DNA from 3 places in the Pantoea sp. ABR1s genome. Region 3 is predicted to be linked to each of the others. Evidence: predicted binding sites of a transcription regulator. Region 3 holds the regulator's gene; each other region holds the start of a gene.

Region 1 (10,252 bases), 580 kb from region 3:
CACCAGCAACAGCGCTGCGTTGTCTACCGCCAGCAGCGAGCCAAACAGAACGTGCAGCAGATCCACACTTGAGCCGCGTAATGAAACCAGCGTGACGCCCAGCGCCAGTGAACCCAGATAGAACCCGGCAAAACTGGCATCCTCTTTCAGCGGCGTGTAGCGACTGACCGCGCCAGAGAGCAGCGCCACGGCTAAACCAGCGATCAGGCCGCCAACACCCATCGCGACCAGTGACAATCCGGAGATCAGATAGCCAATGGCGGCACCGGGCAGCACCGCGTGTGATAAGGCATCGCCAATCAGGCTCATACGTCGCAGGGAGAGGAATACCCCGAGCGGCGTGGCGCTGACGGCCAGCGCCAGACAGGCCACCAGCGCGCGTCGCATAAAACCAAACTCAATAAAGGGTTGAATGAGAGTCACGGCGCACGACTCCGCAGAGAGGAAGCTGGCAGGCAGGTGCAGTTAACCTCACGTTCATCCATCGACATCACGTTACTGAAGTAGCGCGCCACCAGCGGACGATCGTGCAGCACCACCAGCAGGGTTGTTCCGGCCTGCTGCTGCTGCTCAAGGATCGACATCAGTAGCGTCACCGTCTGGCTGTCAATGCCGTTAAAAGGCTCATCCAGAAGCCAGAGCTGGCTGCGCTGCAGCATCAGCCGCGCAAACAATACCCGCTGCAGTTGTCCGCCGGATAACGTCGCGGGCTGCGCATCCGCATAATCACTCATCTGAACCGCTTCCAGCGCCAGCCAGATCTCCCGACGCAGTATCCGGTTAATGCCGCCGAACCAGCCGCAGCGTGGCCAGCAGCCAATAGAGACCAGTTCAAATACCGTCAGGGGAAAGCGGGTCTCAAGTTCGGTGCGCTGCGGCAACCAGCCGATATCCCGGCGTGCAACCTGCAGCTCGCAGCGCCCGGCTATCGGTGGCAGTAAGCCAGCAATGGTTTTTAACAGGGTTGATTTGCCGCTACCGTTCGCGCCGACCAGCGCGGTCATCGAGCCGGCTTCGAGCTGGCCGGTAATCACCGGGGTCACAACCTGTCCCTGGTAGCCCGCGCGAAGCGCGTTAAACAGGATCATGCGCTGATCCCCCATTTTATTGCCACAGCAAGCAGCGTGATAAATAGCAGTGCTACTCCCAGCCGCCCGCCCAGTGACATAAGTAGTCCACTCTGACGCATTACTTCACCATAATGTTATAACATAACAGTAAAGATACCTGATGTTGCTCTCTGTTGAATGTGGGATTGTGTATCAAAAGATAAATACCAGCTGCACACACTGGCAGACCCGCGCTGGCGATAAGGCCTGCGGCTGCGTCTGGCAAATCTCAGAAACTGAGAGTTTTGTGCTCAACTGACTTGCAAACCAGTTGCAGAAAACCAATGATAGGTTTATTAACGGTTATAAGTGGAACAGATATGCTGTCACGCATTGAATGTGATATTGCCGCGGGTGAATCGGACTGCGCAAAAATAGCAGAGATTGTTCAGCGGAATATTCTCAAAATAACCGATTTGCTGGTAGGGGATTTACGCTGGTACTCACAAAATGCCCGGTTAGTTCCAGGCAGTTTAAAAATCATTTCGGTTGAATACCAGGATCTGAATAGTTTTAAATTACTTTACGATTTTGACTGGAATTTATTTAGTCCCTGCCTGGATCTAAATGAAACCGTGACGCAGTCAGAACAGGTAAACTTTCACATTAAGCCCGGTGCACTTGAGTTTGATGTGATCGACAATGAGCAACCCTCCCCTGGCGATGAATTGTAATATTTAGTAATGGAGGTGAGCAGAACTAATGGTTTTACACTATCTTTAAGGTATCCCGTTTAATAACTGCCCGAATAATCGCTTCCTGGCCGCGTGATCTTCTCTCGCCGCCCTGCGGCAACTGTGCTAGCTATGGAGGGGAAAAAGATGGACGAATACTCACCGAAACGGCATGATATTGCCCAGCTTAAATACCTTTGTGAGAGTCTGTTTGACGACAGCATGGCAACATTAACCGACAGTCATCATGGCTGGGTTAATGATCCCACTTCTGAAAGCAATCTACAGCTTAACGATTTGATTGAGCATATCGCCTCTTTCACCATGAATTACAAAATTAAGCACGTTGAAGATGAAGCGCTGATTTCGCAAATCGATGAATATCTTGATGATACTTTTATGCTATTCAGCAATTATGGTGTCAATAGTCCGGATCTTCAGCGGTGGCAACGTTCAGCAAAACGCTTATTTAATCTGTTCACTGAAGAGTGCGCTTTTCTCCAGCAACCGAGCCATTCATTATAGTAAAGACATGAGAACGGTTTATTTATGAACAAAACCCTGACTAAAACCGATTATTTGATGCGACTGCGGCGCTGCCGCTCTCTTGATACCCTGGAAAGGGTGATTGAAAAAAATAAGTATGAATTACCGGAAGATGAATTAGCGGTATTTTACTCAGCAGCTGACCATCGCCTGGCGGAACTGACGATGAACAAGCTCTACGATAAAGTCCCGGGTTCAGTATGGAAATTTGTCCGTTAATCTGATCGCTTACGGCTCAGTTTTACCCCAATAAAGTACCGGATAATCCTGCCTGCCGGCAAAGGATCGGCCCAGGCGGGTTTTGCCTGTCTGCAGCTTAGGGGGAGAATATCGAAGGGGGAAAGTGGTGGGGGCCCTGCCAGCTACATCCCGGCACACGCGTCACCTGCTACGGCTGCTTCCTTCCGGATCTGACCGAGTTCACAAGCTAGCATTGCGGGAGAACCAACAGGGCCCCCATTGACAAGCCCTCTTTACGAGAGCGGGGGCATTATCTGGGAAGGAGGTGGCAATTGCAAGCGTAGTCGGGACAACCGTTGTTTTCTTGAACAACCACCGCTTTTACGCTTTCTCCGCCTTTTCCCCGTGCTAAAGTTAAAACCCTTTTTCCTGATGAAATAAGTACATGAATCAGCCAGACACTTTCCAGCAACGCATCTGGCAAATTGTTGCCGCTATTCCGGCTGGCCGCGTCACCACCTATGGCGATGTGGCGCTACTGGCCGGTTCTCCGCGCGCGGCGCGTCAGGTTGGTGGCGTGCTGAGTCGCTTACCCGAGGGCACTACCCTTCCCTGGCATCGCGTCGTAAACCGACACGGCACAATTTCTCTTCAGGGTGACCGTCTGTTGCGGCAGCGGGATGCACTGGAGGCGGAAGGCATAGAGGTGAGTGACGACGGACAGCTCGATCTCGAGACTTATCGCTGGCGATTTTAGACAGGGTAAAAAGGGCGACAATGTCGCCCCGAAATGAGTTTACAGACGAGTTGGAGCAGGAACCGCAGCAGACGGCGTCACCTGAGTCGGTGAGGTCGAAGGAACGGTGGTCGCTGCGCCCGGCTGGGTTGGCATCGCCATAGACGGTACCGGTACCAGCAGCAGCTCTGCTTTGGTGCCACCCTGGTTAATCACTGGCTTCACGCCTTCAGTGATAAAGGCCAGCTTACCGTCGATTGAGATGGCTGCGCTTAACAGAATGCGTGCATCAGGCTTGATGTCGGCTGGGTTAAACGGCAGCACGAACTGGAACGGTGCCTGTTTGCCTTCGGTTCGCACCACGCGCTGCGACAGCACTTTTGAGGGTGCATCGGCGACGGACGCATCAGAGAGCGTCACGGTTAATACCGCATCCGGCGGCAGCGCAATGCGCTGGCGGATAAAGACTGAACCACTTACGTTAGGCTGCGCAATCGCCGCCGTCTGTCCTGCAACTGCAGAACCCAGAGTTGGCGTTGGCACGGGTTTACTCTTGTCGGCGCATCCTACAACAGCAACCGCCATAACTACTCCACTGAACACATGCCTGAGTTTCATTGATGTCGTCTCCATTTGATCAAAATGATTGTCGGCAGCGAATCCTGCTTACAGCGCTTCACTCGCCGTATGTCCTTAATGTTGGCACAAAAATGAAATTTTGCCTGGCACCGACAATGTAGAAAGTCTGATTGACGTCAACTGGTCCGATCTTTCACACTGAGGAGGTCACTATATTGAGGAATGCGCCATGAGTCAGGCACTGCAAAATCTGCTGAATTTATTAAATCTGGAAAAACTGGAAGAGGGTTTATATCGCGGCCAGAGCGAAGATATTGGCCTTCGTCAGGTGTTTGGCGGTCAGGTGGTGGGTCAGGCGCTGTATGCCGCAAAGCAAACTGTGGCGGAAGATCGAATTATTCACTCTTTTCACAGCTATTTTTTGCGGCCCGGCGATAGTCAGAAAGCGATTATTTACGATGTTGAAACGCTGCGTGATGGCAAAAGTTTCAGCGCACGTAGGGTCAGTGCCATTCAGAATGGGCAGCCGATTTTTTATATGACCGCCTCGTTCCAGTCACCGGAAAGCGGCTTTGAACATCAGAATCCGATGCCACAGGTGGCGGGGCCAGAGAATCTGTTAACTGAACAGGCGATGGCGCAGAAAATGGCGCATCTGCTGCCAGAAAAGCTACGTGAAAAATTCATTGCTGAGCGTCCGCTGGAGATCCGCCCGGTACAGATTCACAATCCTCTCCGGGGCCATGTGGATAAGCCTGAACGCCAGGTCTGGATCCGTGCCACCGGCCCACTGCCCGACGATTTGCGTATCCATCAGTATCTGCTCGGCTATGCTTCCGATCTCAATTTCCTGCCGGTCGCGCTCCAGCCGCACGGCAAAGGCTTTTTAGAGCCGGACATGCAGGTCGCCACTATCGACCACTCAATGTGGTTCCACCGCCCGTTCGACTTCAGTGAATGGCTGCTCTATAGCGTAGTCAGTACTTCGGCGTCAGGCGCACGGGGTTTTGTCCGGGGCGAGTTCTACAATCAGCAGGGTGTGCTGGTGGCCTCAACGGTTCAGGAAGGGGTGATGCGTCAGCGCAGCGAATAAAAAAAAAGGGGGCGATTCCTCGCCCCCGGTTGATCTTTTCACTGCCCATCCGTTACTGGTTATAAGCATTCTCGCCGTGGCTGTTTACATCCAGACCTTCACGCTCATGCTCTTCCGGAACGCGCAGACCGACAATCAAATCAGCCAGCTTGAAGCCGATGAAGGCGACAACGCCCGACCAGACGATAGTCAGGCCCACGCTGAAGAGCTGTACCCAGACCTGATGGCCCATGGTGACCCCCTCTGCGTAGCCTACGCCGCCCAGTGAAGAGGAGGCAAACACGCCAGTCAGGATACAGCCGACAATGCCGCACACGCCATGCACGCCGAACACATCGCAGGGATCATCCACGCGCAGCCATTTTTTCAGGGTGGTCACGCCCCACAGTCCCGCCAGTCCGCCAACCAGGCCGATAATTAATGCACCGCCGACGCCGACATAACCACAGGCAGGCGTAATCGCTACCAGCCCGGCAATAAAGCCTGAACAGGCACCCAGCAGCGAAGGCTTACCACGTACCGCCCACTCGCCAAAGGTCCATGACAACACGGCGCCCGCTGTTGCGACAACGGTGTTCAGGAAGGCCAGCGCCGCGATTTCGTTTGCTGCAGAAGCAGAACCGGCGTTGAAACCGAACCAGCCGACATACAGAATGGCGGTGCCGGTGAATACCATTGGCAGGTTGTGTGGTTTGAAGGCCTCTTTACCAAAGCCGGCACGTTTGCCCACCAGATAAGCGCCCACCAGACCGGCGACAGCGGCGTTAATATGCACCACGGTGCCGCCAGCAAAGTCCAGCGCGCCATCCTGTGCCAGGAAACCGCCAGCCCACACCATGTGCGCGATAGGCAGGTAAGCCAGGGTCAGCCAGACGCCGACAAAAATCAGTACGGCAGAGAAACGGATGCGTTCTGCGATAGCACCGACAATCAGGCCCACCGTGATACAGGCAAACGAGGCCTGGAACGCGACATGAATATATTGATAGAAGCTGCCCATGACGGCGGTCAGCTGAATGTTTTTCAGCATCACCCAGTTAAAGCTGCCAAAGAAGGCGTTGCCTTCACTGAACGCCAGTGAATAGCCGTAAACCATCCATAATACGCAGACCAGTGAGAAGGTGACGGCAACCTGAGTCAGCATCGACAGCACGTTTTTACCGCGAATCAAACCACCATAAAACAGCGCGATACCTGGAATTGACATAAACAGCACCAGCGCGGTGCAAATCATCATAAATGCGTTATCAGCCTTGTCCGCAACGGCAGGCGCAGCCATTGCGAGTGAGGGTAACAGTGCCAGGCTGGTGAGGCCCAACTTAGCGAAAATTTTATTCATTTTTATTCCATCCCATCACAGTACTGAGTCTTTATTACAGAGCGGCTTCGTCGGTCTCGCCGGTACGAATACGGATGACGCGCTGCAGTTCAGCTACGAAAATTTTACCGTCGCCAATTTTGCCGGTGTAAGCCGCTTTACTGATGACATCCACCACTTCGTCTAACTGATCGTCGGCAATAGCGATATCAATTTTGACCTTAGGCAGGAAGTTCACGCTGTACTCTGCGCCACGATAAAGCTCTGCATGGCCCTTCTGACGGCCAAAACCTTTCACTTCGGAGACGGTCAGTCCCTGAATGCCGATAGAGGATAAAGCTTCACGTACATCCTCCAGCTTGAATGGCTTAATTACGACGGTAACCAGCTTCATTGGATCCCCTCCAGCGAGTAAATAGGTAACGTTTACGGACACGCAGGGATATAAGCAAAGCCTGTGCCAGAGTGTGAAAATGACGGTAATACGTTGTTCAGGCGAGACGCGACAAGGGATGCTTTAAAGAGGATGAGAAACAGAGAGGCCGTACAGGGGAAATTGCAGCGGAGGGCTGCACTCCTTTGGTGCTTCAGGCGTCAAAGGAGTGCATTTATACAGATTAATCTGATAAAGGTGCGCAAAAAAGGTGCAACTCAGCCTTCAGTTGTTACAGCGACGCCCGATACCAGATCTTCACCTGCCTGCTGCAGCTGATACATCTGCCAGTAACGTCCCTGCATCGCCAGCAGTTGCTGATGCGTACCCTGCTCAACCACACGACCACGATGCAGCACAAGAATCTTGTCTGCTTCAATAATCGTTGAGAGGCGATGAGCAATCACCACCAGCGTGCTGTGCTGGCGCAGCGTCTCAAGCGTCTGCTGAATAGCCTGCTCGGTGCCGGAATCAATATTGGCCGTCGCTTCGTCGAGGATCAGTATCTGCGGCAGATCAACCAGCACCCGGGCCAGTGCCAGCAGCTGCTTCTGCCCGACCGACAGATTATTGCCCTGCTCGCCCAGCCGGGTATGTATTCCCTCCGGCAACGCATGCGCCAGCGGAGCCAGCTGCACCTGTTCCAGCACCGTCCAGACGGCCTCTTCGCTGATGTCGCGTCCCAGCCGCACATTCGCCAGCAGCGTATCGGCCAGCACCACCGGATCCTGCTGCACCATCGCGATACCGCGCCGCAGCACGGCATGGCTCAGGTCGCTAATGGGTCGATCATCAATGCGGATCTCGCCGCGCGTCACCGGGTAGTAACCCATTAACAGGTTCGCCAGCGTGCTTTTACCGCTGCCGGTATGTCCCACCAGCGCCACAAACTCGCGTGGGGCAACCTCAAGATTGATATCACTGAGCACATCGCGGTTTTCACGGTAGGCAAAGCTCAGATTGTTCAGGGTGATACGACCTGAAGCCAGCGGTTGCTGATCGGCACCATACTGCTGCTGTGCAGCATCCATCAGTTCGAAAATACGCTCACCTGAAACTACCGCCTGCTGCAGCATCGATTGCTGAGTGGTCAGCTCAATCAGCGGCTCATTCAGACGCCCCAGATAGGTAATAAAGGCATAGAGTACCCCCACTTCAAACACGCCAGGCATCGAGAAACTAAACAGGATCAGCAGCCCACACAACACCATCGCTGAAAACAGACTCAACAGCGGACGCAGCAGAAAACCATCCAGACGCAGCGTTTCCATTCGCGCCAGATAGTGAGAGCGGCTTGCTTCGCCCATTCGCTCACCAAATCGCGCCTGCTGACGAAACTGCTGGATCACGCTCATACCGCTGATGACTTCGTTAAAGCCATTATTGATGTCTGCCAGATAGCTGCGAACCCGACGGGCAATGGGCGTGCTGTAACGCTGATAGATGAACATCACCACCAGTACCAGCGGGAAGATCATCATCGCCACCAGCGCCATACGCCAGTCAAGGCTGAACATCGCCACCATCATGGCGCCGACCAGTGCGGCACTGCGCAGCACGGTTGAAACCACCGTGACGTAGAGATCGCGGATGACTTCGGTGTCGTTAGTCACGCGTGAAATAATCTGCCCGACCGGCTGGGTATCAAAGGCACTCAGCGGCTGACAGAGTGCGGCATTCATCACGTCACTGCGTAACCGCTGTACCACGCCGATAGCGGCTCGGTTAAACAACAGCGCCTGCCAGTAGTGCAGCCCGGCGGCCAGCAGCTGTAGCAGGATAAAACTGACCACCAGTCCGGCGACCACTCCCCAGGGCATCTGATGTTTCGCCACCAGGTTATCGATAAAGTAGCTGACCAGCACCGGTCCGGTCACTTCCGCCGCGGCAGCGATCCACAGCATCCCTACCGCCAGCGACAGGGATTTACGCCACGGCTTACCGTAGCTCAGCAGACGCTTCAGGGTAGGCCACAAGCGTGCAGACTTAGCCATGCGGCACTCCTTTCTCATTTTCATCATCATCCAGCGCCGCTTCCAGTTGCTGGTAACGGTACATGTCCCGATACCAGCCAGCACTGCCGGTCAGGGCGTCGTGGTCGCCCCGCTGCGCCACTCTGCCCTGCTGCAGGACCAGGATTTCACTGGCTTCCGTCAGCGCCGATAAGCGGTGCGCGCTGATAATCAGCGTGCGTCCCTGCCCCCAGATGCGCAGGTTATGCAGGATTTCGTGTTCGGTACGGCCATCGACCGCGGAAAGCGCGTCGTCCAGAATCAGGATTTCCGCATTCAGCAGCAGCGCCCGGGCAATCGAAAGACGCTGCTTCTGCCCACCCGACAGCATCACACCGCGCTCCCCGACTTCCGTTTCATAGCCCTGCGGCAAACGCAGGATATCGTCATGAACGCAGGCCAGCGTGGCGGCATGCTCAATCTCCTGCTGGGTTGCGCCCGGTTTTCCCAGCGCAATATTGTTCGCCACGCTGTCTGAGAACAGGAACGGTGTCTGGCTGACCACGGCCAGACGGCTGCGCCAGCTGTCCAGCCGCAATTGCGGCAGCGGGATCTGATGATAACGGATGTCGCCCTGCTGAATATCAAAGTGGCGCTGAATCAGGCTAAGCAGCGTACTTTTGCCACTGCCGGTTGGTCCGCACAGCCCCAGCATCTCGCCGGGTTTCAGCTGGAAGCTGACATCGCTTAAGACCGGACCCACGCTGGCCGGATAGTTAAAGGCACGAATCGCGACCTGCAGCGTGCCCGGTTCAGATGGCAGTGACTTATCGCCATCTTCCACCGCTGGTGCTTCCGCCAGCAGCGCGCCGATACGGCTCCAGGCGGCGCTGCCGCGTTCAACAATATTAAACATCCACGCCAGCGCCAGCATCGGCCAGATCATCAGGCCGAGATACATCACAAAGCTGGTGAGCTGCCCCAGCGTCATCTCTCCATGCCAGACCAGCCAGCTGCCGCCACCAATCGCCAGCAGGTTTGAGAAGCCGATAGCGATATAGATAGTGGGATCGAAACGGGCATCGACCCGCGCCACGCGCAGGTTTTTTTCACCGGTATCGCGGGCGATATCGGAAAATTGCTGCGACTGATGCTGTTCAAGGCCAAAGGATTTAATCATCCGGATGCTGGTCAGGCTCTCCTGCGTCTGATCGTTAAGACTGGAGAAGGCGGCCTGTGCCAGCTTAAAGCGATGGTGCAGTTGATTACCGTAGCGATGGATCACGATGGCCATAATGGGCATCGGCACCAGCGCAAGCAGCGTCAGCTGCCAGCTGATCTGCGTGCTCATTACCAGCAGCACCACGCAGCCCATGACCAGCGAGTCGACCAGCGTCAGTACTCCTTCCCCGGCCGCAAACACCACCCGATCCACGTCGTTGGTGGCGCGCGCAATCAGGTCGCCGGTGCGGTGACGCAGATAAAATGCCGGTTGCTGACGACTCAGCTGGCGATAGAAATCTTCGCGCAGCTCAACCGCCAGCTGGTAGGAGGCACCAAACAGCAGCACGCGCCAGACATAGCGCAGCAGATAGACCACCACTGCCGTTGCCAGCATGATCCCAATCCACA
Region 2 (10,252 bases), 430 kb from region 3:
CCAGCCCGACCTTCTCCAGCATCTGCGCCGCCAGCGCCCGGCACTCGGCCTCGCTTTTTTTCAGCACCCGGCGCGGCGCCAGCATCACGTTCTCCAGTGCCGTCATGTGCGGGAACAGATTGAAGCTCTGAAACACCATCCCGACCGAGCGGCTGATTTCACGCGCCTGCGAGTCGCGATCGGTAATCGTCATACCGCCGAGCTTGATGCTGCCCTCCTGATAGCCTTCCAGCCCGTTCATGCAGCGCAGCAGCGTGCTTTTGCCCGATCCGCTGCGACCGATGATTGAGATCACCTCGCCCATGTCGATATCCAGATCCACGCCTTTCAACACATGGTTGTCGCCGTAATATTTTTGCACCTGATTAATGGTGATGAGCGGCATTGAATTTTTTCTCCAGATACTGGCTGTAGCGAGACAGCGGATAACACATCAGGAAGTAGCCCAGCGCCACCAGCCCAAAGACTTTAAACGGCTGATAGGTCACGTTGTTCAGAATGGTGCCCGCTTTGGTCAGCTCGATAAAACCGATAATTGACGCCAGCGCGGTGCCCTTGATCACCTGGACAGCAAACCCCACAGTCGGGGCAATACCGATGCGGATCGCCTGCGGCGCAATGACCCGCCACAGCGTCTGACCAAAGGTCAGGCCGAGACAGCGCGACGCTTCCCACTGGCCTTTTGGCAGGGCGCGGATGCTGCCGTACCAGATATCGACCAGAAAGGCGCTGGTGTAGAAGGTCAGCGCCAGCGAGGCTGCCGTCCAGGGTGCAACATCAATGCCGAACAGGCCGACGCCGAAAAACGCCAGGAACAGCTGCATCAGCAGCGGCGTGCCCTGAAACAGCGCGGTGTAACCGCGTACCAGCCGCGTTAACCATTTGCGTTGCAGCAGGCGCATAAACAGCAGCGGCAGCGTCACCAGTGTGCCGCCGACAAAGGCCACCAGCGACAGCAACAGGGTCCAGCGTGCCGCCAGCAGCAGGTTGCGCAGGATGTCCCAGTCGGTAAAGGTCGTCATCATGATGGCTGCACTCCAAACCATTTACGGCCAATCGCCAGCAGCAGATGGCGCATTGCAATCGACAACGCCAGGTAGATCAGCGTGGTCACCAGATAGACCTCAAAACTTAAGAAGGTGCGCGACTGGATCAGGTTGGCGGCAAAGGTCAGCTCCTCGTAGGAGACCTGCGACACCACCGACGAACCCAGCATCACGATGATGCACTGACTCACCAGCGCCGGATAAATGCGCTGCAGCGCGGGCGGCAAGACCACCCGCAAAAACGTCTGGCTGCGGGTTAATCCCAGCACCCGTCCCGCTTCCCACTGCCCTTTGGGTGTTACCTGTATTCCGGCACGAATAATCTCGGTGCTATATGCCCCAAGGTTGATCAGCATCGCCAACAGCGCCGCCTCGCCAGCAGTGAGTTTCAGCCCCAGCGCAGGCAGACCGAAAACGATAAAGAACAGTTGCACCACAAACGGCGTGTTGCGGATCAGCTCGACATAGATGCCCCACAGGCGGCTCATCCAGCTGGGTCTGCCACTGCGCAGCGCCGCGCCCGCAATGCCGAGCGCCACACCACCGGTAGTCGCCAGCACCGTCAGCTGAATGGTGACCCAAAGACCGGAGAGCAGCTCCGGCCAGTAGGGCCACAGGGCGGGAAAGTTAAGTTGCCCGGTCATGAATCTTTCCTCAGGCGCCGAGGTTGGCGGGCAGCGGCGCTTTCAGCCACTCTTCTGACAGTTTATTCAGGGTGCCATCTTTGATGCCCTGCTCAATCAGCGCATTCACTTTCGCTTTCAGTGCCGGCTGATCTTTCTTCAGGCCGATATAGCAGGGAGAATCTTTCAGCATAAACTGCGCCACCGGCGCTTTAGCCGGATTCTGACGGGCAATGGCGGCGACCACCAGGTTGCCGGTCGCCACATACTGCACCTGACCGGAGAGATACGCAGACAAGGTAGTGTTGTTATCTTCGTAGCGTTTCACCTGTGCATCTTTCGGCGCAACGTCACTGAGCACCATGTCCTCTACTGCACCACGTGTTACGCCAATCGATTTGCCGCTCAGGGCAGACGCCGCTTTGATTTCATCGCCTTTCGGCCCGAATACACCCAGGAAGAACGGCGCATAGGCGCGGGTGAAGTCGATCACTTTTTCCCGCTCGGCATTTTTACCCATGCTGGAGATGACCAGGTCGACCTTGTCGGTTTGCAGATAAGGCACGCGGTTGGCACTGCTGACCGGCACCAGCTGCAACTTAAGTTTCATCTGCTTTGCCAGGTATCTGGCCGTGTCGATGTCATACCCCTGCGGCTGCAGATCGGTGCCAACCGAGCCAAACGGCGGGAAATCCTGCGGCACGGCGATGCGAATGACGCCGCGTTTCTGGATGTCCTGCAGTTGATCGGCCAGCGCGCTTCCCGCTTGTGCCATCAGTAATGCCGCTGTCGCAACCGCCATCAAAACTTTTTTCATTATGCACCCCGGTGAGATTAACGTGAAACAAAAGATTCTTTGAGATGCAATCTGCAACTAATGTGCCAATCCGGACGGCCACAGAAAAAGGGTTAAGCGGCAAAGCATTCAGCTGAAATCTGGCGTAATCGGGACGACTACGCCGGGGGAAGGTCTGTTCTGAAATGGGGCAAAGCACCAAAACGGTGCCTTTTAGCGGTGCTCCAGCTCGTCAAACTGCTGGTAAAGGTCGGCGATCTGATGAATGCGCTGGCGTCCCTGTGCCAGCATTTCATGCAGCAGTGCATTGGCAATCAGGTTAACCAGACTCATGGCGGAGCCATAACTGTCGAAGGCGGAAACGCTGTCCAGCGGCGTACAGAGCTGCCAGCGCGCCAGCGCAATCACCGTCTGCGCCTGCGGCTCACACAGCGCCAGCAGCGGGATACCGGCCGCCTGCAACTGCTGCATCAGCGGGCGAATGATGCGGGGACGACGACGGAAGGCCATCACGACCACCATATCCTCCGGCGTAATATCCACCAGCTCCTCAGCCAGCGTCTGGCCCGGCTGCGGCAGGATATGTACCTGCGAACGCGCCTGCACCAGCTGCTGTCGCAGATGCAGTGCCACCGGATAGGCGTTGCGCATGCCGATGATAAAGACGCGTTTTGCCTGCGCCAGCTGCTGGATAACCTCATTAAAGTGCCGGGCATCCAGACTGTTCACCCACTGCGTCAGGTTAGCCATCTCCTGCTTGTAGTGTCGCGCCAGCAGTGTATTGCCCTGCACCGCATCCCGGTTGTCGGTCAGCGGCATGCCGCTCTGGCGCAGGATGCGTAACTCATCACGCATATCCTTGTATTTTTCATAGCCCAGACGCTTAAACAGCCGGCTGACCGTGGCTTTCGACACGCCACTGAGCCGCGCCAGCTCGGCACTGTTGTAGCTGATCAGGTCATCGAAGTGGTCAAACACGAAGTCGGCAATGCGCTGCTCCTGCGGAGAGAGCTGGGAATAGTGACTCCTGAGTCGTTCATCAAGCTGTTTCATAACCCGTCCTGTAACTTTTGTTTCAGCAGAAGCTAGCACAATTTGCGCCAGGTTAAGCGGCGCATTGTCAGCTCAGGGTGAAAACTGGAACAGCTCTTGCTTTGTTATCGGTTCTGTCCCCCGGATAACGAGAAAAAGATGATTCAAAGCAATATGGCCCCGCAGGGGATGGCGGTGACGCCACACCATCTGGCGAGTGAAAGCGCGCTCGCGGTACTGCGTGATGGCGGTAATGCCATTGAAGCGATGGTGGCCGCTGCCGCGACCATCGCCGTGGTCTACCCGCATATGAATGGACTGGGCGGTGATGGTTTCTGGCTGATTCTGCCGCCCGGCGGCGATCCTGTCGCTATCGACGCCAGCGGCGCAGCCGGTTCGCTGGCTCATCACGATTTCTACGCCGATCACCCTAAGATTCCGCATCGCGGGCCGAAAGCGGCGCTGACCGTGGCCGGTACGGTCAGCGGCTGGCAGGAGGCACTGAATCTCTCGGCTGAGATGGGCACCCCACCGCTGCCGCTGGCACGTCTGCTGCGCGATGCGATTCGCTACGCCGCCGACGGTATTCCGGTGACTGCCTCACAGAGCGCCGCCACCGCGACGTTCCGCAGTGAATTGCAGCATCAGCCCGGCTTCAGCGCCACCTTTATGCCTGACGGCAACGTGCCGCAGCCAGGCAGCCGTTTTACCCAGCCCGCACTGGCTAACACCCTGAGCCAGCTTACTGAAGAGGGGCTCGACAGCTTTTATCGCGGCCCGCTGGCTCACCATATGGCCGATGAGATGGCCACGCTGGGCATGCCGGTGACGCTGGCCGATCTGCAGCAGCATCGCGCCCGCCGCACGACGCCGCTGCATCTCTCCCACAGCGAAGGTGACATCTGGAATATCACCCCGCCAACGCAGGGCATGGTGTCGCTGGCGATCCTGGGCATCACCGATCGGCTGGAGATGGCGGAGGCTGACGATGCGCAGACGGTGCACCGTATCGTGGAAGCCACCAAAAAAGCGTTTGCACTGCGCGACAAACACATCACCGATCCGCGTCACGTCACGGAAGATTTGCAGGCGCTGCTGGACAGCGATCACCTTGCCACACTCGCCAGCCAGATCACCGATGGAGAGGCGGCAGCCTGGGGAAACGGACGCGGGCCGGGCGATACGGTCTGGATGGGCGTGATGGACAGCAGCGGCCTGGCCGTCTCCTTTATTCAGAGCATTTATCACGAATTTGGCAGTGGTGTGGTGCTGCCCGGCACGGGTATCACCTGGCAGAACCGCGGCGCCGCTTTCAGCCTCGATCCTGACCATCTGCTGGCCCTGGCACCCGGTAAGCAACCGTTTCATACCCTGAATCCCGCCGCCGCACGGCTGAAAGATGGCCGGACGCTGGTGTATGGCGCGATGGGTGGGGATGGACAGCCGCAGACTCAGGCGGCGATTTTTACCCGCCATGTGATTCAGGGCTTGCCGTTACAACAGGCGGTCAGTGCGCCGCGCTGGCTGCTGGGCCGGACCTGGGGGCAATCATCAGACTCGCTGAAACTGGAAGGCCGTTTTGACGACGAAACGGTATTGATGCTGCGTCTGTGGGGACATGAGGTGGAGCTGCTGCCGGACTTCAGCGAATCCGTGGGCCATGCGGGCGCCATTGTGCGCCACAGCAACGGCATGTTTGAGGGCGCAAGCGATCCACGCAGTAACGGCAGCGCCGCCGGTTTTTAACAGGAGCGAATCATGAATCAACACGACTGGGCCAGCTACATCGGCCATATGGAGCAGATACTGCAACTGGAACTGGATGACGCCCGCCGCGCTGAACTGCTGATCCAGCTGTCGCGTATCGCGGAGATGGCCGTGCCGCTGATGACGTTTCCGCTGGATGACCGGCTTGAAGTGGCAGGAGTATACCAGGCATGAGATTAGGTGACGTTTCGATTCAGACCCTGCAGCGGGCGATTCAGCAGGGTGAAATCAGTGCGCTGGAAGTGGCAAAGCGCACGCTGCAGGCGGTTGAGCAGCACAATCCGGCGCTGAATGCCTGGACGGAAGTGACCGGGCCGCGCATGTTAAAAGAAGCCCGTGCGATTGATGCGCAGCGGCAGCGCGGCGAAACCCTGCCACCGCTGGCGGGCATCCCGTATGCGGTAAAAAACCTGTTTGATGTGGCGGGTCACACTACCCTGGCCGGTGCCAGCCTGTTCAGCGACCGGCCGGCGGCACGTGCAGATGCGTTTGCTGTCGATAAACTGCGTCGCTCTGGTGCGCTGCTGTCTGGCATGCTGAACATGGATGCCTACGCGTATGGTTTTACCACCGAAAACAGCCACTACGGCGCGACGCACAATCCGCGCGATCTCAGCCGCGTGGCTGGCGGCTCGTCAGGCGGTTCGGCGGCTGCCGTGGCCGCCGGTCTGGTCCACTTTTCGCTGGGGACCGACACCAACGGCTCGATTCGGGTGCCCGCGTCGCTGTGCGGTATTTTTGGTCTTAAGCCGACCTTTGGCCGGTTATCACGCAGCGGCAGCCATCCGTTTGTCGCCAGCCTCGATCACATCGGTCCTCTGGCGCGGCGGGTTGAAGACCTGGCGCTGGTATATGATCTGTTGCAGGGCGCAGACCACACCGATGCGTTTCAGGCCGATCGCCCGCTGGCCGCGACGCTACCGGGGCTGTCACAGAGCAGCGAAGGCTTGCGCTGCGGCGTACTGGGTGGCTTTTTTGCCCGCTGGTGCGATGAGGATGCCCGCGCTGCCGTCGCGGTGATCGCGGCAGCACTTGATGCACAGGAAGAGGTGCTGATGCCGGACGCTGAGCTGGCACGCTCGGCGGCATTTATCATGACCGCGGCAGAAGGCGGCAATCACTATCTGCCCGCCCTGCGCCAGACGCCTGAGCAGTTTGAACCTAATTCACGCGAGCGTCTGCTGGCCGGTGCCATGATGCCAGGTGCCTGGTACGTGCAGGCGCAGCGTTTCCGCCGCCATTTCCAGCAGCAGGTGTTGCCGCTTTTTGATCGGTTTGATGTGCTGATAGCGCCGGCGACACCCTGCAGCGCGATCACCATCGGTCAGCAGACCCTGTCGATTCAGGGGGAATCGCTGCCCGCTAAGGCGAGCATGGGTATGCTGACGCAGCCGATCTCCTTCCTGGGATTGCCGGTCTGTACCGTGCCGCTGGCGACCCGAAGCGGTCTGCCGATTGGATTACAGCTTATCGCCCGTCCATTTAATGAAGAGGCGGTGTTACGTGCCGCCTGGGCACTGGAACAACGCGGCATCACGATACCGCAAATCAATATGGCTGGAGCCTGATGAACAGAGAGATTAATTTACCGCAGGTGGTCACCGAGGTGACGGCGCAGTTTTACCGCTACGAGCAGGCGCTGGTCAGCAATGACGTGGCCGAACTGGATGCGTTGTTCTGGCACGACCCGCGAACCGTGCGCCTCGGCGCAGGTGAGAATCTGTATGGCATTGATGAGATTCGGGCCTTCCGCGCCGCGCGTCCTTCAGCCGGGCTGAACCGGACGCTGCGAAACACCGTGATCACCACCTTTGGCGAGGATTATGCGGTCTGCAGCACCGAATTTACCCGCACCGGCAGCGATAAAATTGGCCGTCAGCAGCAGACCTGGGTACGCATGCCCCACGGCTGGTGCATCGTGGCGGCGCAGGTCAGCCTGATGAGCTGACATCGTCCGGCGCTTCGCCCGATCAACGCGGGCCGAGCGCCGGAACCGGCTTAAGGTGCCGGGTGCGTGTTGATCCAGTGGTCAGCGATCTGCTGACGGGTACAGATCCAGACATCCTCATGCTGCTGGATGTGATCGAGAAAATTCTGCAGCGCGCGGAATTTGCCAGGACGACCCAGCAGGCGGCAATGCATACCGATCGACATCATCTTCGGTGCGGTTTCGCCCTCTTCATACAGCACATCGAAGCTGTCGCGCAGATAGGTAAAGAACTGTTCCGCGGTATTAAATCCCTGCGGCGAGGCAAAGCGCATGTCATTGCACTCCAGGGTATAGGGGATAATCAGGTGCGGTTTAACCGTTCCATCCTGACAGGTGACCTGGGTCCAGAAAGGCAGATCGTCGCCGTAGTAGTCACTGTCATAGCTAAAACCGCCCTGCTCCACCACCAGCCGCCGGGTATTCGGGCTGTCGCGGCCGGTGTACCAGCCGGTCGGCGCTTTACCAAACAGATCAACCAGCACATCGACCGCCTGCTGCATATGCTGGCGTTCGGTTTTTGCATCCATGCCCTGATAGTGGATCCAGCGCCAGCCGTGACTGACCACATCGTAGTCAGCCTGTTTAATCGCCTCGACGACTTCCGGATGACGCGCCAGCGCCATCGCCACGCCGAAAACCGTTAACGGCAGACCGCGTTTCTGGAATTCGTTGTGGATACGCCAGAAACCGGCGCGTGAGCCGTACTCATACAGCGACTCCATCGACATGTGGCGATCGGGATAGCTCGCTGCCCCGATGATGTCGGAGAGGAACTGCTCTGAGCCGGTGTCGCCGTGCAGCACGCTGTTTTCTGCGCCCTCTTCGTAGTTCAGAACAAACTGCACCGCCACACGGGCGTTGTTGGGCCAGGCGGCGTGCGGCGGATGAGCGCCATAACCGATTAAATCGCGCGGATAGTTTTTGTTAAAGCTGTACTCTTTCTTCTCTGCAGCGTCAGTCATCACTCCACCTGTTTTGATTCGGGAAAGTTCCGTTAGTTTAGATGCTGAAACGCACCTGAGAGAGGTTTCTGCAAAGGCCAGGCCAGATCACCATGTTTGCTGGTGCCAAAACCAAGCGCCACCAGCGACTCCACCATCTTCACCGCCGCGCTGACGCCATCGATGACTGGCAGTCCCAGCTCCCGGGTCAGCTCCCCGGCCAGCGTCGCCATTCCGCCACAGCCCAGCACAATCGCCCCGCTGCCATCTTCCCGCTTCGCCTGAATGCAGCGCTGCCGCACTTTTTCCTGCGCCAGGCCGCTGCCATCCTCCAGCGCCAGTACCGGCAGATCGATGGCATGCAGCGCGGCACAGTGATGGGTAAAGCCATACTGCTGCAGCAGATGACGCGCAATCACCAGGGTGCGCGGCAGCGTGGTGACAATGGAGAAACGCGTCGCCAGCAGCGTGGCGGTATGCATCGCCGCTTCCGCGATGCCGATCACCGGTCCGCTGGCCAGCTCGCGTGCCGCCAGCAAACCCGGATCGCCAAAGCAGGCAATGACGTGGCCGCTGACGCCCTGCGCTCTGCCCAGTTTAATCTGCTCCAGTACGCCGATGGCGGCGATCGCCTCATCGAAGTGCCCTTCAATGGAAGGCACGCCCTGCGACGGCGAAACAGCCAGAATTTCGGTGCCCGGTGCGGCGACCGCACGCGCGGCCTGACCGATAGTTTCGGTCATCGCCAGGCTGGTATTAGGGTTAATAACCTGAATCAGGCTCATGAGGCCGCTCCAGAGCCTGCGGCAAACAGTCGGGAAAAGTCGGGCAGCGTTTCCCCGCTGCGCTCAAAGTGCAGGCTGGAGACGATGTGCTCGAAGTGATGCTGTAGCGCCTGCGTCAGCGGCTGCAGCGCACGCGCGCGCAGTAACTGAAGCAGATTCGCATGATCGTCACAGCGGCAGCCACGCTGCCAGGGTGCGCCATAGGCGGCGATCACCAGCGATGATCGCTGCGTCAGACTGGTCACCATGCCGGTGAGCACCTGATTCCCGGAGATCGCCTGTAACTGAATATGAAAGGCCGCTGACAGCCGGATGGCTGCCGGGCCATCATGATCGGCGTGCGCCTGATTCTCCTGCGCGATGAGCTGCTCCAGCGCCACCAGATGCGGGGGCTGCAAATGGGCCAGGACCACTGGCAGATTAGCGCACTCCATTAAACTGCGGGTTGAGAAGATATCCCGCGCCTCTTCAACGCCGGGCGTGGAGACCTGCGCACCACGTTTGGGCGTCAGAGTGACCATTTGCACCGCCGCGAGGCGTTGCAGCACTTTGCGGATGCCGGTGCGGCTCACGCCAAAGACCCCGGAAAGCGCCTCTTCCGGCAATTTACTGCCCGGCGGCAGCTGATGCTCAACAATGGCGTTCATCAATGCCTGGTAAATCCCTTCATCTTTATCCTGCAGCCTGGTGGCGTCTCGCTGTCCTGTTTTACTCGTCATTACCCGCTCCGGTCGCTTGCTGTACGCCACATATCGTATACGTGAAAAATAAATATTGTATACAAGAAAAGAGATCTGGCCTGGATCCTGCAATACCGCTTTACCAGATTATTCATTCCACTCTCGGGTAGAGGAGCAGGTTTCATGCCAAATCAATCAACGGTGGCCAGCACGGCCTCTGAAGCCAACGCCCGTTACAGCCCACGACTCTGTAACGACGACCTGGCACCGACTCGCGATCAGAACTGGTCGTGGTACAACATTTTTTCTTTCTGGATGTCGGATGTGCACAGCATGGGCGGCTATGTGGTGGCGGCCAGCTTCTTCACGCTGGGATTAGCCAGCTGGCAGGTGCTGCTCTGCCTGCTGGCGGGGATCTGCATCGTGCAGATCTGTGCGAATCTGGTGGCGAAACCGAGCCAGATGGCGGGCGTCCCCTATGCGGTGATCTGCCGTCAGGCATTTGGGGTGTTTGGTGCCAATATCCCGGCGGTGATACGCGGCCTGATCGCGTTCGCCTGGTATGGCATCCAGACCTATCTGGCGGCGAATG
Region 3 (10,252 bases):
ACCATCGATACCTTTGGTACGTAACAGATCGCTCCACTCATTTTGTTTGGTGGTGATCATGCTGACGCCTTCAGCGATCATGTCATACGCCTGCCAGTTACCGCTCTGGCTGTTTTTACGCCACTGGAAGTCAAGGCGAACCGGCGGACGACCATTGGGATCGATAATGGAAACGCGAATAGCGACAATCTGGGCATCGCCTAACGGCTGCTCAGGTTGAATCTTGTAGCTCTGTCCGTTGTACAGTGCCAGTGCCTGACCATAAGCCTGCGCCAGATAGTCACCAAAGGCGCTGAAGTAGGCTTCACGCTGAGCGGGCGTCGAATCACGATAGTAGCGGCCCAGCACTAACGCGCCCGCATATTTGATCTGTACATAAGGCAGCAGCTCCTGACGCACAATCTGACGCAGGTAGTTAGGGTCCTGCTTGATTTTCGGCTGCTCGTTTTTCAGACGGGTGAACGTCTTTTGCGCCGCTTCATTCATCAGTTTGTAGGGGTTGCTCTGATCGGCTGCGGTTGCCGTCAGCGGTACCGCAACCACCAGCATGGCAATCATCAGTAAACGTTTAAACATGGTATACCCTCTTCTTTAAGGTTGAGCCGGTGCCGCAGGCGCAGCACTGTCGCCTTCCTGCGCATCCTTGTTTTCACTGTTTTGTTTATTATCGCCGCTCTTATAAAGGAACTGACCGATCAGGTCTTCGAGCACCATGGCGGATTTCGTATCGCGCAGCGTATCGCCATCTTTCAGCATCGCCGAACCCAGTTCAGGATCGTCAAATCCTAAATTGAGTGCCAGGAATTGCTCACCCAGTAGTCCCTGAGTGCGAACCGCCAGCGAGCTGGTGTCTGAAATTTTATTCGCATACTGATCGCTGATGTCCATGGTGACACGCGGCAGCAGCGTTTTCGGCTCTAACTCAATGTCGGTCACCCGGCCAATCACCACCCCACCAATCTTGACCGGCGAACTGGCTTTGAGACCACCAATATTGTCAAAGGTGGCGTAGAGCTTCCACGTCGGCTCGGTGCCCATTGACTTTAAATCGGCGACGCGCAGCGCGAGAAACAGCGCCGCCAGCAACGCCATAATCATAAATATGCCAACCCAGATTTCGCTTTTTTTGCTTTGCATTGCATCAATTCCCAAACATCAGTGCTGTCAGCACAAAATCCAATCCGAGCACCGCCAGTGACGCGTGCACCACAGTGCGCGTCGTCGCGCGACTGATCCCTTCAGAGGTTGGAATCGCATCATAGCCGTTAAACAGCGCAATCCACGTCACGGTAATGGCAAATACCGCACTTTTAATCAGGCAGTTAACCACATCGGCACGAAAATCGACGGCATTCTGCATCGCCGACCAGAAGAAACCAGGATCAATCCCTTTCCAGCTCACCCCGACCAGCGCCCCACCGGCAATCCCTACCGCGGTAAAAATCAGCGTCAGTAACGGCATACTGATAAAACCGGCCCAGAAGCGCGGCGAGACCACCCGGCGCAACGGGTCAACCGCCATCATCTCCATACTGGAGAGCTGTTCGGTGGCCTTCATCAGGCCGATTTCGGCGGTCAGCGCAGACCCTGCCCGTCCGGCGAACAGCAGCGCGGTCACAACCGGCCCCAGTTCGCGCAGCAATGACAGCGCCACCAGCATACCGAGGCTGGTTTCCGCGCCATAGGTGTTTAAGACCAGATAACCCTGAAGGCCAAGCACCATGCCGATAAACAGACCGGAAACCACGATGATCAGCAGCGACAGCACGCCGACGCTATAAAGTTGTTTAATCAGTAGCGGCGTGTGTCTGCGGAACGCTGGCTTGCCCACCAGCGCATGAAAGAGCATGAGTCCTGCGCGTCCAAAACTGGCGCACGTTTCAATTCCCTGACGTCCAAATGTCGCCAGCGCCTTCAACACCATCAGTTTAGTTACTCCCTGAGCCGGTTAAATCAGCGAGATAGTCGCCGGCAGGAAAACGGAAGGGAACCGGACCATCCGCATCGCCATCAATAAACTGGCGAACGCGCGGGTCATTGTTCGCTCGCAACTCCGGCGTGGTGCCGTGTGCGATAATTTTTTGTCCGGCCACGATATAGGCATAGTCCGCAATACTCAGTACTTCCGGTACGTCGTGCGAGACCACAATACAGGTCAGGCCCAGAGCATGGTTCAGTTCATCAATGAGTTTTACCAGCACGCCCATCGTGATCGGATCCTGACCGACGAAAGGCTCATCAAACATGATCAGTTCCGGCTCCAGCGCGATAGCGCGCGCCAGTGCCACACGACGCGCCATTCCGCCCGACAGCTCCGCGGGCTTCAGCTGGGCCGCGCCACGCAGACCCACCGCTTCCAGCTTCATCAGCACTGTGCTGTGCAGCAACGGAGGAGGCAGACGGGTATGTTCACGCAGCGGCCAGGCAACATTTTCATAGACCGTCAGGTCAGTAAACAGCGCGCCAGACTGGAACAGCATGCTCATTTTTTTGCGCGCTTCGTACAATTTAGTGCGAGACAGTGACGGAATGTTTTCACCACGGAAAAAGATTTCACCGCGGGTCGGCTGAAGTTGCCCCCCAATCAAGCGTAGCAGCGTGGTTTTTCCTATCCCCGACGGCCCCATTATCGCCGTCACTTTGCCTTTCGGCACGGTCAGCGAAATGTCATCGAAGATGGTGCGATCTCCGCGCGAAAAACTCACGCCACGAACCTCAACCAGATTCGATTGCTGCTGGATCATTATAACCTCTTGTAAGGATCGGGCGTAAACATGGGGTACGATGGTAGCCTGTTCGGTCCTGATTCACGATAGCTTTACAGAAACTTACCGCTAAGATTTGGCGAAAATGGTCATTAAATTTACTTTTGCCGTCCGGACGGTCAAAATCAGCGCCTGTCTCGCCAAACAGAACCTTAAACCGGTCGGGAAAGGCATTGCCGGCCTGGGTTTTTACGCAAGGATTTTTCATGTTCGTAGCTTCTGCACTGCTGATTATCGGTTTGCTTTTACTGGCATATGGTGCCGATCGTCTGGTGTTTAGCGCCTCTATACTGTGTCGATCATTTGGCATCCCGCCACTGATTATTGGCATGACCGTTGTCAGCATCGGCACCTCGCTGCCAGAGATGATCCTCTCCTTTTCCGCCGCGCAGCATGGCCAGATGGATCTTGCTGTTGGCACCGCGCTCGGCTCGAATATTACCAATATTTTACTCATCCTGGGTGCCGCTGCGCTTATGCACCCGCTCAGCGTCCATTCTAATCTGATACGCCGTGAACTGCCGTTAATGTTGCTGGTTACCCTGCTCAGCGGTTTCATGCTGTTTGACAATCAGCTTAGTCGACTGGATGGAATAGGCCTGATCGCCATTGCCGCGATTTATCTGATGGTGGTGATTCGCATTGCGCGTAAAGCAGAACGGGATAACAACGACACCCTGACCCGCGAGCAGCTGGCCGAGCTGCCACGCGAAGAGAGCGGAAATACGGTGGCCTTTCTCTGGCTGGCCGTCGCGCTGATTATCCTGCCGATGTCGACACGAATGGTGATCGACAATGCCACGGCGTTTGCCGACTATTTTGGCGTCAGCGAACTGGTGATGGGCCTGACGCTGATCGCCGTGGGCACCAGCCTGCCCGAGCTGGCAACGGTTATTGCCGGTGCGCTGAAAGGCGAAGATGATATCGCGATCGGCAATCTGATCGGCGCCAACATTTATAATATTGCCATTGTGCTGGGTCTGCCGGCGCTGATTCACCCTGGCAGTGTCGATTATCACGCCTTTGCCCGTGATTACTGGGTGATGCTGGGAGTCAGCGTGCTGTTTGCCCTGCTCTGCCTGCTACGTCGCCGCCGCGTTGGCCGAACGGCAGGCTTATTTTTACTCTGTGGTTTCTTCGTCTGGGTGACGCTGCTGTGGATGCAGCCGGCATTCATGGACGGCTAACAAGGACAGACTCACTATGTCATATCAGCAACCAACAGCATTTGATTTCCAGCAGGCGGGGAAAACCGTACTGCGCATTGAGCGCGAAGGTCTGGAACAACTCGATCAATATATTAACGACGATTTCGCCCGCGCCTGCGCCCTGATCTACGCCTGTCAGGGTAAAGTGGTGGTGATGGGCATGGGCAAGTCTGGCCATATCGGCAAAAAAATGGCGGCGACCTTTGCCAGTACTGGCACGCCCGCTTTTTTTGTTCATCCGGCCGAAGCCAGCCATGGCGATCTGGGCATGGTGAGCAAAAATGATGTGGTCATCGCCATCTCCAACAGCGGTGAGTCGAACGAAATCCTCGCGCTGATTCCGGTTTTAAAGCGTCAGCACATTACGCTGATCTGCATGACCGGACGGCCTGACAGTGCGATGGGCCGGGTTGCCGATGTGCATCTGTGTGTCCATGTTCCGCAGGAAGCCTGCCCGCTGGGTCTGGCACCGACCACCAGCACCACGGCCACGCTGGTGATGGGTGACGCGCTGGCGGTTTCGCTGCTGGAAGCGCGCGGCTTCACCGCCGAAGACTTTGCTTTGTCCCATCCTGGCGGTGCGCTGGGCCGTAAACTGCTGCTGCATGTGGCTGATATCATGCACAGTGGCGATGAACTGCCGCACGTCACACGGGACGCCTCGCTGCGCGATGCGCTGCTGGAGATTACCCGCAAAAATCTGGGGCTGACGGTGATCGTCGACGACCTGATGAAAATTGAAGGTATCTTTACCGATGGTGACCTGCGCCGCATCTTTGATATGGGCATCGATTTCCAGCGCGCCACCATCGGGGAAGTGATGACGCCAGGTGGCATCCGCGTCCGGCCTAATATGCTGGCAGTGGAAGCCCTGAACCTGATGCAGACCAAAAACATTACCTCGATTCTGGTGGCCGATGACGACCATCTGCTCGGTGTGGTACATATGCATGACATGCTGCGCGCTGGCGTAGTCTGAACAGGAAGAGAAAATGCAACAGGCAACCCACCCGATTGAAACCTGCTACGGCCCGGTCAGCGCTGACGTTATGGCGCGCGCCAGCAGGATTCGTCTGCTGATCTGCGATGTCGATGGCGTGATGTCCGACGGAGTGATCTACATGGGGAATAATGGCGAAGAGCTGAAGGCATTCAACGTGCGGGACGGTTACGGCGTTCGCTGTTTGCTGACCTCCGATGTGGAAGTGGCTATTATTACCGGCCGCAATGCCCGTCTGATGGAAGATCGCTGCAAAACGCTCGGCATCCGTCATCTTTATCAGGGACAATCGGATAAGCTTTTGGCCTATCGTGAACTTCTGGATAAACTGTCTCTTTCCGACGACCAGGTCGCCTACATTGGTGACGATCTGATCGACTGGCCGGTTATGGCGAAAGTGGGTTTAAGCGTGGCGGTGGCGGATGCACATCCGATCCTGTTGCCGCGCGCGCATTATGTCACGCGGATTGCCGGTGGACGCGGTGCAGTTCGCGAAGTATGTGACCTGATCTTAATGGCGCAGAACAAATTTGAGGATGCCAAAGGGCAATCAGTATGAGTAAAAGCAGGCGTTGGATAACGCTGATTCTGACCTTGATTGCACTGGTTTTGATCGGCTGGAATCTTACTAACCAGGATGACGATGGCACGCCAGTCGGCACGGACAGTCAGTCACCGACCTATACCAGTGCTGATTCACACACTGTGGTTTATAACCCGCAGGGCGCGCTGTCATATAAACTGGTCTCTGACAAAGTGACCTATTTTTCGGATGATGAACTGAGCTGGTTCGACAATCCGGTCATGACCACCTTTGATGAGAACAAAATCCCTACCTGGACGTTACGCGCGGATAAAGCAAAGCTCACCAAAGATCGTATGCTTTACCTGTATGGCCATGTTGAGCTGAATACGCTGACGCAGGATTCTCAGCTTGAGCGGATCAAAACCGATAACGCCCAGATTAACCTTGTCACTCAGGATGTTACCTCTGATGACCAGGTGACATTGTATGGCCGCAGTTTTAACTCCACCGGCATGAAAATGCGCGGCAATTTACGGACAAAAAACGCCGAGTTAATCGAGAAGGTCAAAACCTCTTATGAAATTCAAAATGAACAAAAATAGCCTGAAGCTTTTACTGGCCAGCATGCTGCTGGCAACCAGCGTTCCGGCGCTGGCTCTGACCGGTGACTCGGACAAGCCCGTCAATATTGACTCGCAGAATCAGGCGCTGGATTTGCAAGGCAATGTCGCGACCTTTACCGGCAATGTCATCGTGACGCAGGGCTCAATTAAAATCACGGCAGATAAAGTCGTGGTGACCCGTCCGGGCGGCGACAGCAAGAAAACCATCGTTGATGCCTACGGTAATCCCGCCACCTTCTATCAGATGCAGGACAGCGGTAAGCCGGTGCAAGGCCATGCCGCAAAACTGCACTATGAACTGGCTAATGATTTCGTTGAACTGACCGGCAATGCGTTCATTGAGCAGCAGGACAGCAACATCAAAGGCGATCGTATTACCTACCTGGTGAAAGAGCAGAAAATGCAGGCTTTCAGTCAGGGTCAGAACAAGCGCGTCACGACTGTACTGGTGCCGTCGCAACTTCAGGACAAAGGTTCGTCCAACAGCGGAAAGAAGAGTAACTGATAGCTATGGCCACATTAATCGCAGAAAACCTGGCGAAGGCATATAAGGGCCGTCGCGTGGTAGAAGATGTCAGCCTGCAGGTCAAATCCGGAGAGATTGTCGGCCTGCTGGGCCCGAACGGTGCAGGTAAAACCACCACCTTTTACATGGTAGTGGGCATTGTGCCGCGTGACGCTGGCCGCATTATTATTGATGATGAAGATATCAGCATCCTGCCGCTGCATGCCCGTGCGCGTCGTGGCATCGGCTATCTGCCGCAGGAGGCATCGATCTTCCGTCGCCTCAGCGTCTACGATAACCTGATGGCGGTCTTGCAGATCCGTGACGACCTGACCGAAGAGCAACGCCAGGATCGTGCTCGTGAGCTGATGGAAGAGTTTCACATTGAGCACCTGCGCGACAGCATGGGCCAGGCACTTTCGGGTGGTGAGCGACGTCGTGTTGAGATTGCGCGGGCGCTGGCGGCTAATCCTAAATTTATACTGCTGGATGAACCTTTTGCCGGTGTTGACCCCATCTCCGTTATCGATATTAAGAAGATCATTGAGCATCTGCGTGACAGCGGCCTCGGTGTGCTGATTACCGACCATAACGTACGCGAAACGTTAGCGGTCTGTGAGCGGGCTTATATCGTCAGCCAGGGGCACCTGATCGCACACGGCACACCGAATGAAATTCTTGCGGATGAGCAGGTTAAGCGGGTTTATTTGGGTGAAGAGTTCAGACTCTGATAAGGTGTCGTTAATACCGATGTTTACCTGGGAACGATCATCCTGTCTATGAAGCAAGGTTTACAACTCAGGTTCAGCCAACAGCTGGCAATGACTCCGCAATTGCAACAGGCGATTCGCCTGCTGCAACTCTCTACGCTTGAACTCCAGCAGGAGCTTCAGCTTGCGCTGGAAAGTAATCCGCTGCTTGAGCAGACTGACCTGCATGAAGAGATCGATTCACGGGAGTCTTCAGAGGCCGAGGCGCTGGATACACGCGAAGCGCTTGAGCAGAAAGAGATGCCTGATGAACTGCCGCTGGATGCGACCTGGGATGAGATCTACACCGCGGGTACGCCTTCCGGCACCGGCACCGATTACCAGGATGATGAGTTACCGGTTTATCAGGGCGAAACAACCCAGTCGCTGCAGGATTATCTGATGTGGCAGGTCGGACTGACGCCGTTCAGCGATACCGATCGCGCCATTGCCACCTCTATTGTCGATGCTATTGATGACACCGGGTATCTCACCGTTTCGCTTGAGGAGATCCTTGACAGCATCGGCGATGATGAGCTCGAAGCGGATGAAGTTGAAGCGGTGCTGAAACGCATCCAGCGCTTTGACCCGATTGGTGTTGGCGCGCGCGACCTGCGTGACTGCCTGCTGGTGCAGCTTTCACAATATGCGCCCGAAACGCCGATGCTGGCAGAGGCGCGTCTGATCGTCAGCGAACATCTCGATCTGCTGGCAAACCACGACTTCCGCAGCCTGATGCGGGTCACACGCCTCAAAGAAGAGGTGCTGAAAGAGGCGATGCTGCTGATTCAGTCGCTGGACCCGCGTCCGGGTCAGTCGATCAACACCGGCGAACCAGAATATGTCATTCCCGATGTGCTGGTGCGTAAGATCGGCAGCCGCTGGACGGTTGAACTCAATGCCGATAGCGTGCCACGTCTGAAGATCAATCAGCACTATGCGGCAATGAGCGGCGCGACGCGGAACGACAGCGACAGCCAGTTCATTCGCAGTAATCTACAGGAAGCCCGCTGGCTGATTAAGAGCCTGGAAAGCCGCAATGATACCCTGCTGAAAGTGACGCGCTGTATTGTTGAGCAGCAGCAGGCCTTTTTCGAGCAGGGTGAAGAATTTATGCGCCCGATGGTGCTGGCGGATATCGCCCAGGCCGTTGAGATGCACGAATCGACCATCTCCCGCGTTACCACGCAGAAGTATCTGCACAGCCCGCGTGGCATTTTTGAACTGAAGTACTTTTTCTCCAGTCACGTGAATACCGAAGGTGGCGGTGAAGCCTCCTCTACCGCGATTCGTGCCCTGGTGAAAAAATTAATTTCGGCGGAAAATCCAGCCAAACCCTTGAGCGACAGTAAACTGACCTCCATGTTATCTGATCAGGGGATCATGGTGGCACGGCGTACCGTCGCCAAATATCGTGAGTCTTTATCCATCCCGCCATCGAACCAGCGTAAACAACTGGTTTGAAAGAAATGAGAAGGAAGACCTATGCAGCTGAACCTGACCGGGCAACACGTTGAAATCACTCCACCTCTGCGTGAATTCGTCAACGGTAAATTTGCCAAACTGGAACACTATTTTGAACATATCAATCAGGTCTATATTGTCCTGAAGGTTGAGAAAGTCACGCAGGTGGCTGACGCAACACTACACGTGAATGGTGGCGAGCTGCACGCCACATCCGAAGCGGAAGATATGTATGCGGCCATTGACGGACTGATCGATAAGCTCACCCGTCAGCTGACCAAACACAAAGATAAACTGAAAAAACACTAACCTTCACGCTAGCGACGCGCGCCTGGCGCGCAGAGCCGACAGGATGGGGCGGATAATCCGCCCCGTTTTGTCATCTGAGCAGGCGCCGTTTGTCACACGCGTCAATACGCGCTGGCGGTGAATGGCCTGGTGAACACGCAAGTGAAACGATAATGAACAACGATCTCACACTGGAATTGAGCACAGTGCTTTCGCCAGACTGCACCCGCAGCGGCGTCCACTGCCAGAGCAAAAAACGTGCGCTGGAAATCATCAGCGAACTGGCCGCTAAGCAGCTCAACCTGCCGCACCAGACGCTTTTCGAAGCGATCCTGACCCGCGAACGCATGGGCAGTACCGGTATTGGTAACGGGATAGCCATCCCGCACGGCAAGCTGGAAGAGGATACGCTGCGCGCGGTTGGGGTGTTTATCAGCCTCGAACAGCCGATTGCGTTTGATGCCGTCGACAACCAGCCGGTCGATCTGTTGTTTGCCTTACTGGTCCCGGCTGACCAGTGCAAAACACATCTGCACACCCTGTCACTGGTGGCAAAGCGTCTGGCAGATAAAACGGTTTGCCGTCGTCTGCGCGCAGCGCAGAGTGATGAAGAGCTCTATGCCATTATTACGGAAGTCCAGTCGGATCAGTAACGCGTCTTTACCGGCCGGGTGCCGGTTTTAAAACGGGAGAGAAGGTCATGGTGCTGATGATCGTTAGCGGTCGTTCAGGCTCGGGGAAGTCAGTGGCGCTCCGTGCGCTGGAAGATATGGGGTTCTACTGCGTTGATAACCTGCCGGTCGTGCTGCTGCCTGAGTTAGCTAACTCGCTGGCTGAGCGCAATATTTCGGCGGCGGTCAGCATCGACGTGCGTAATATGCCCGAATCCCCGGAAATTTTTGAAACCGCACTGAATAATCTGCCTGATACATTTTCCCCTCAGCTGCTGTTTCTCGACGCCGATCGCAACACCCTGATTCGTCGTTACAGCGATACGCGCCGTCTGCATCCCCTCTCCAGCAAAAACCTCTCGCTGGAGAGCGCGATTGATGAAGAGAGCGATCTGCTGGAGCCACTTCGTTCGCGTGCCGATCTGATCATCGACACCTCAGAGATGTCGGTGC

What was found. The regulator sigma-54, encoded in region 3, starts transcription at its own class of promoters, with help from an activator protein. The targets are predictions, from matches to a motif close to GTTGGCACANNTTTCGCTNT.
Positions count from the first base shown of each region.
Region 1: a site for sigma-54 is predicted at 6,681-6,700, ahead of glnK (P-II family nitrogen regulator). Genes of this name have one in related genera too.
Region 2: a site for sigma-54 is predicted at 3,602-3,621, ahead of ACXKZD_RS15390 (gamma-glutamyltransferase family protein). Genes of this name have one in related genera too.

Region 1 is NZ_CM173823.1:3,089,381-3,099,632, forward strand. Features, by position in the region: gene ACXKZD_RS14635 (metal ABC transporter permease) at 1-423, opposite strand, end outside; gene ACXKZD_RS14640 (metal ABC transporter ATP-binding protein) at 420-1,088, opposite strand; gene ACXKZD_RS14645 (hypothetical protein) at 1,430-1,783, shown strand; gene tomB (Hha toxicity modulator TomB) at 1,931-2,308, shown strand; gene ACXKZD_RS14655 (HHA domain-containing protein) at 2,333-2,548, shown strand; RNA gene ffs (signal recognition particle sRNA small type) at 2,683-2,779, opposite strand; gene ACXKZD_RS14665 (MGMT family protein) at 2,955-3,266, shown strand; gene ACXKZD_RS14670 (YbaY family lipoprotein) at 3,306-3,863, opposite strand; gene tesB (acyl-CoA thioesterase II) at 4,054-4,917, shown strand; gene amtB (ammonium transporter AmtB) at 4,970-6,256, opposite strand; gene glnK (P-II family nitrogen regulator) at 6,291-6,629, opposite strand; gene ACXKZD_RS14690 (SmdB family multidrug efflux ABC transporter permease/ATP-binding protein) at 6,887-8,662, opposite strand; gene ACXKZD_RS14695 (SmdA family multidrug ABC transporter permease/ATP-binding protein) at 8,655-10,252, opposite strand, start outside.
Region 2 is NZ_CM173823.1:3,239,149-3,249,400, forward strand. Features, by position in the region: gene ACXKZD_RS15365 (amino acid ABC transporter ATP-binding protein) at 1-385, opposite strand, end outside; gene ACXKZD_RS15370 (amino acid ABC transporter permease) at 366-1,022, opposite strand; gene ACXKZD_RS15375 (amino acid ABC transporter permease) at 1,022-1,690, opposite strand; gene ACXKZD_RS15380 (transporter substrate-binding domain-containing protein) at 1,701-2,486, opposite strand; gene hpxU (MurR/RpiR family transcriptional regulator HpxU) at 2,679-3,518, opposite strand; gene ACXKZD_RS15390 (gamma-glutamyltransferase family protein) at 3,657-5,243, shown strand; gene hpxX (oxalurate catabolism protein HpxX) at 5,256-5,438, shown strand; gene ACXKZD_RS15400 (AtzE family amidohydrolase) at 5,435-6,832, shown strand; gene hpxZ (oxalurate catabolism protein HpxZ) at 6,832-7,212, shown strand; gene puuE (allantoinase PuuE) at 7,263-8,216, opposite strand; gene hpxA (allantoin racemase) at 8,249-8,980, opposite strand; gene ACXKZD_RS15420 (GntR family transcriptional regulator) at 8,977-9,699, opposite strand; gene ACXKZD_RS15425 (NCS1 family nucleobase:cation symporter-1) at 9,844-10,252, shown strand, end outside.
Region 3 is NZ_CM173823.1:3,668,964-3,679,215, forward strand. Features, by position in the region: gene mlaC (phospholipid-binding protein MlaC) at 1-576, opposite strand, end outside; gene mlaD (outer membrane lipid asymmetry maintenance protein MlaD) at 592-1,137, opposite strand; gene mlaE (lipid asymmetry maintenance ABC transporter permease subunit MlaE) at 1,142-1,924, opposite strand; gene mlaF (phospholipid ABC transporter ATP-binding protein MlaF) at 1,929-2,744, opposite strand; gene ACXKZD_RS17310 (hypothetical protein) at 2,716-2,973, opposite strand; gene ACXKZD_RS17315 (calcium/sodium antiporter) at 2,972-3,952, shown strand; gene kdsD (arabinose-5-phosphate isomerase KdsD) at 3,969-4,952, shown strand; gene kdsC (3-deoxy-manno-octulosonate-8-phosphatase KdsC) at 4,966-5,532, shown strand; gene lptC (LPS export ABC transporter periplasmic protein LptC) at 5,529-6,101, shown strand; gene lptA (lipopolysaccharide ABC transporter substrate-binding protein LptA) at 6,076-6,627, shown strand; gene lptB (LPS export ABC transporter ATP-binding protein) at 6,633-7,358, shown strand; gene rpoN (RNA polymerase factor sigma-54) at 7,407-8,840, shown strand; gene hpf (ribosome hibernation promoting factor) at 8,862-9,149, shown strand; gene ptsN (PTS IIA-like nitrogen regulatory protein PtsN) at 9,302-9,781, shown strand; gene rapZ (RNase adapter RapZ) at 9,829-10,252, shown strand, end outside.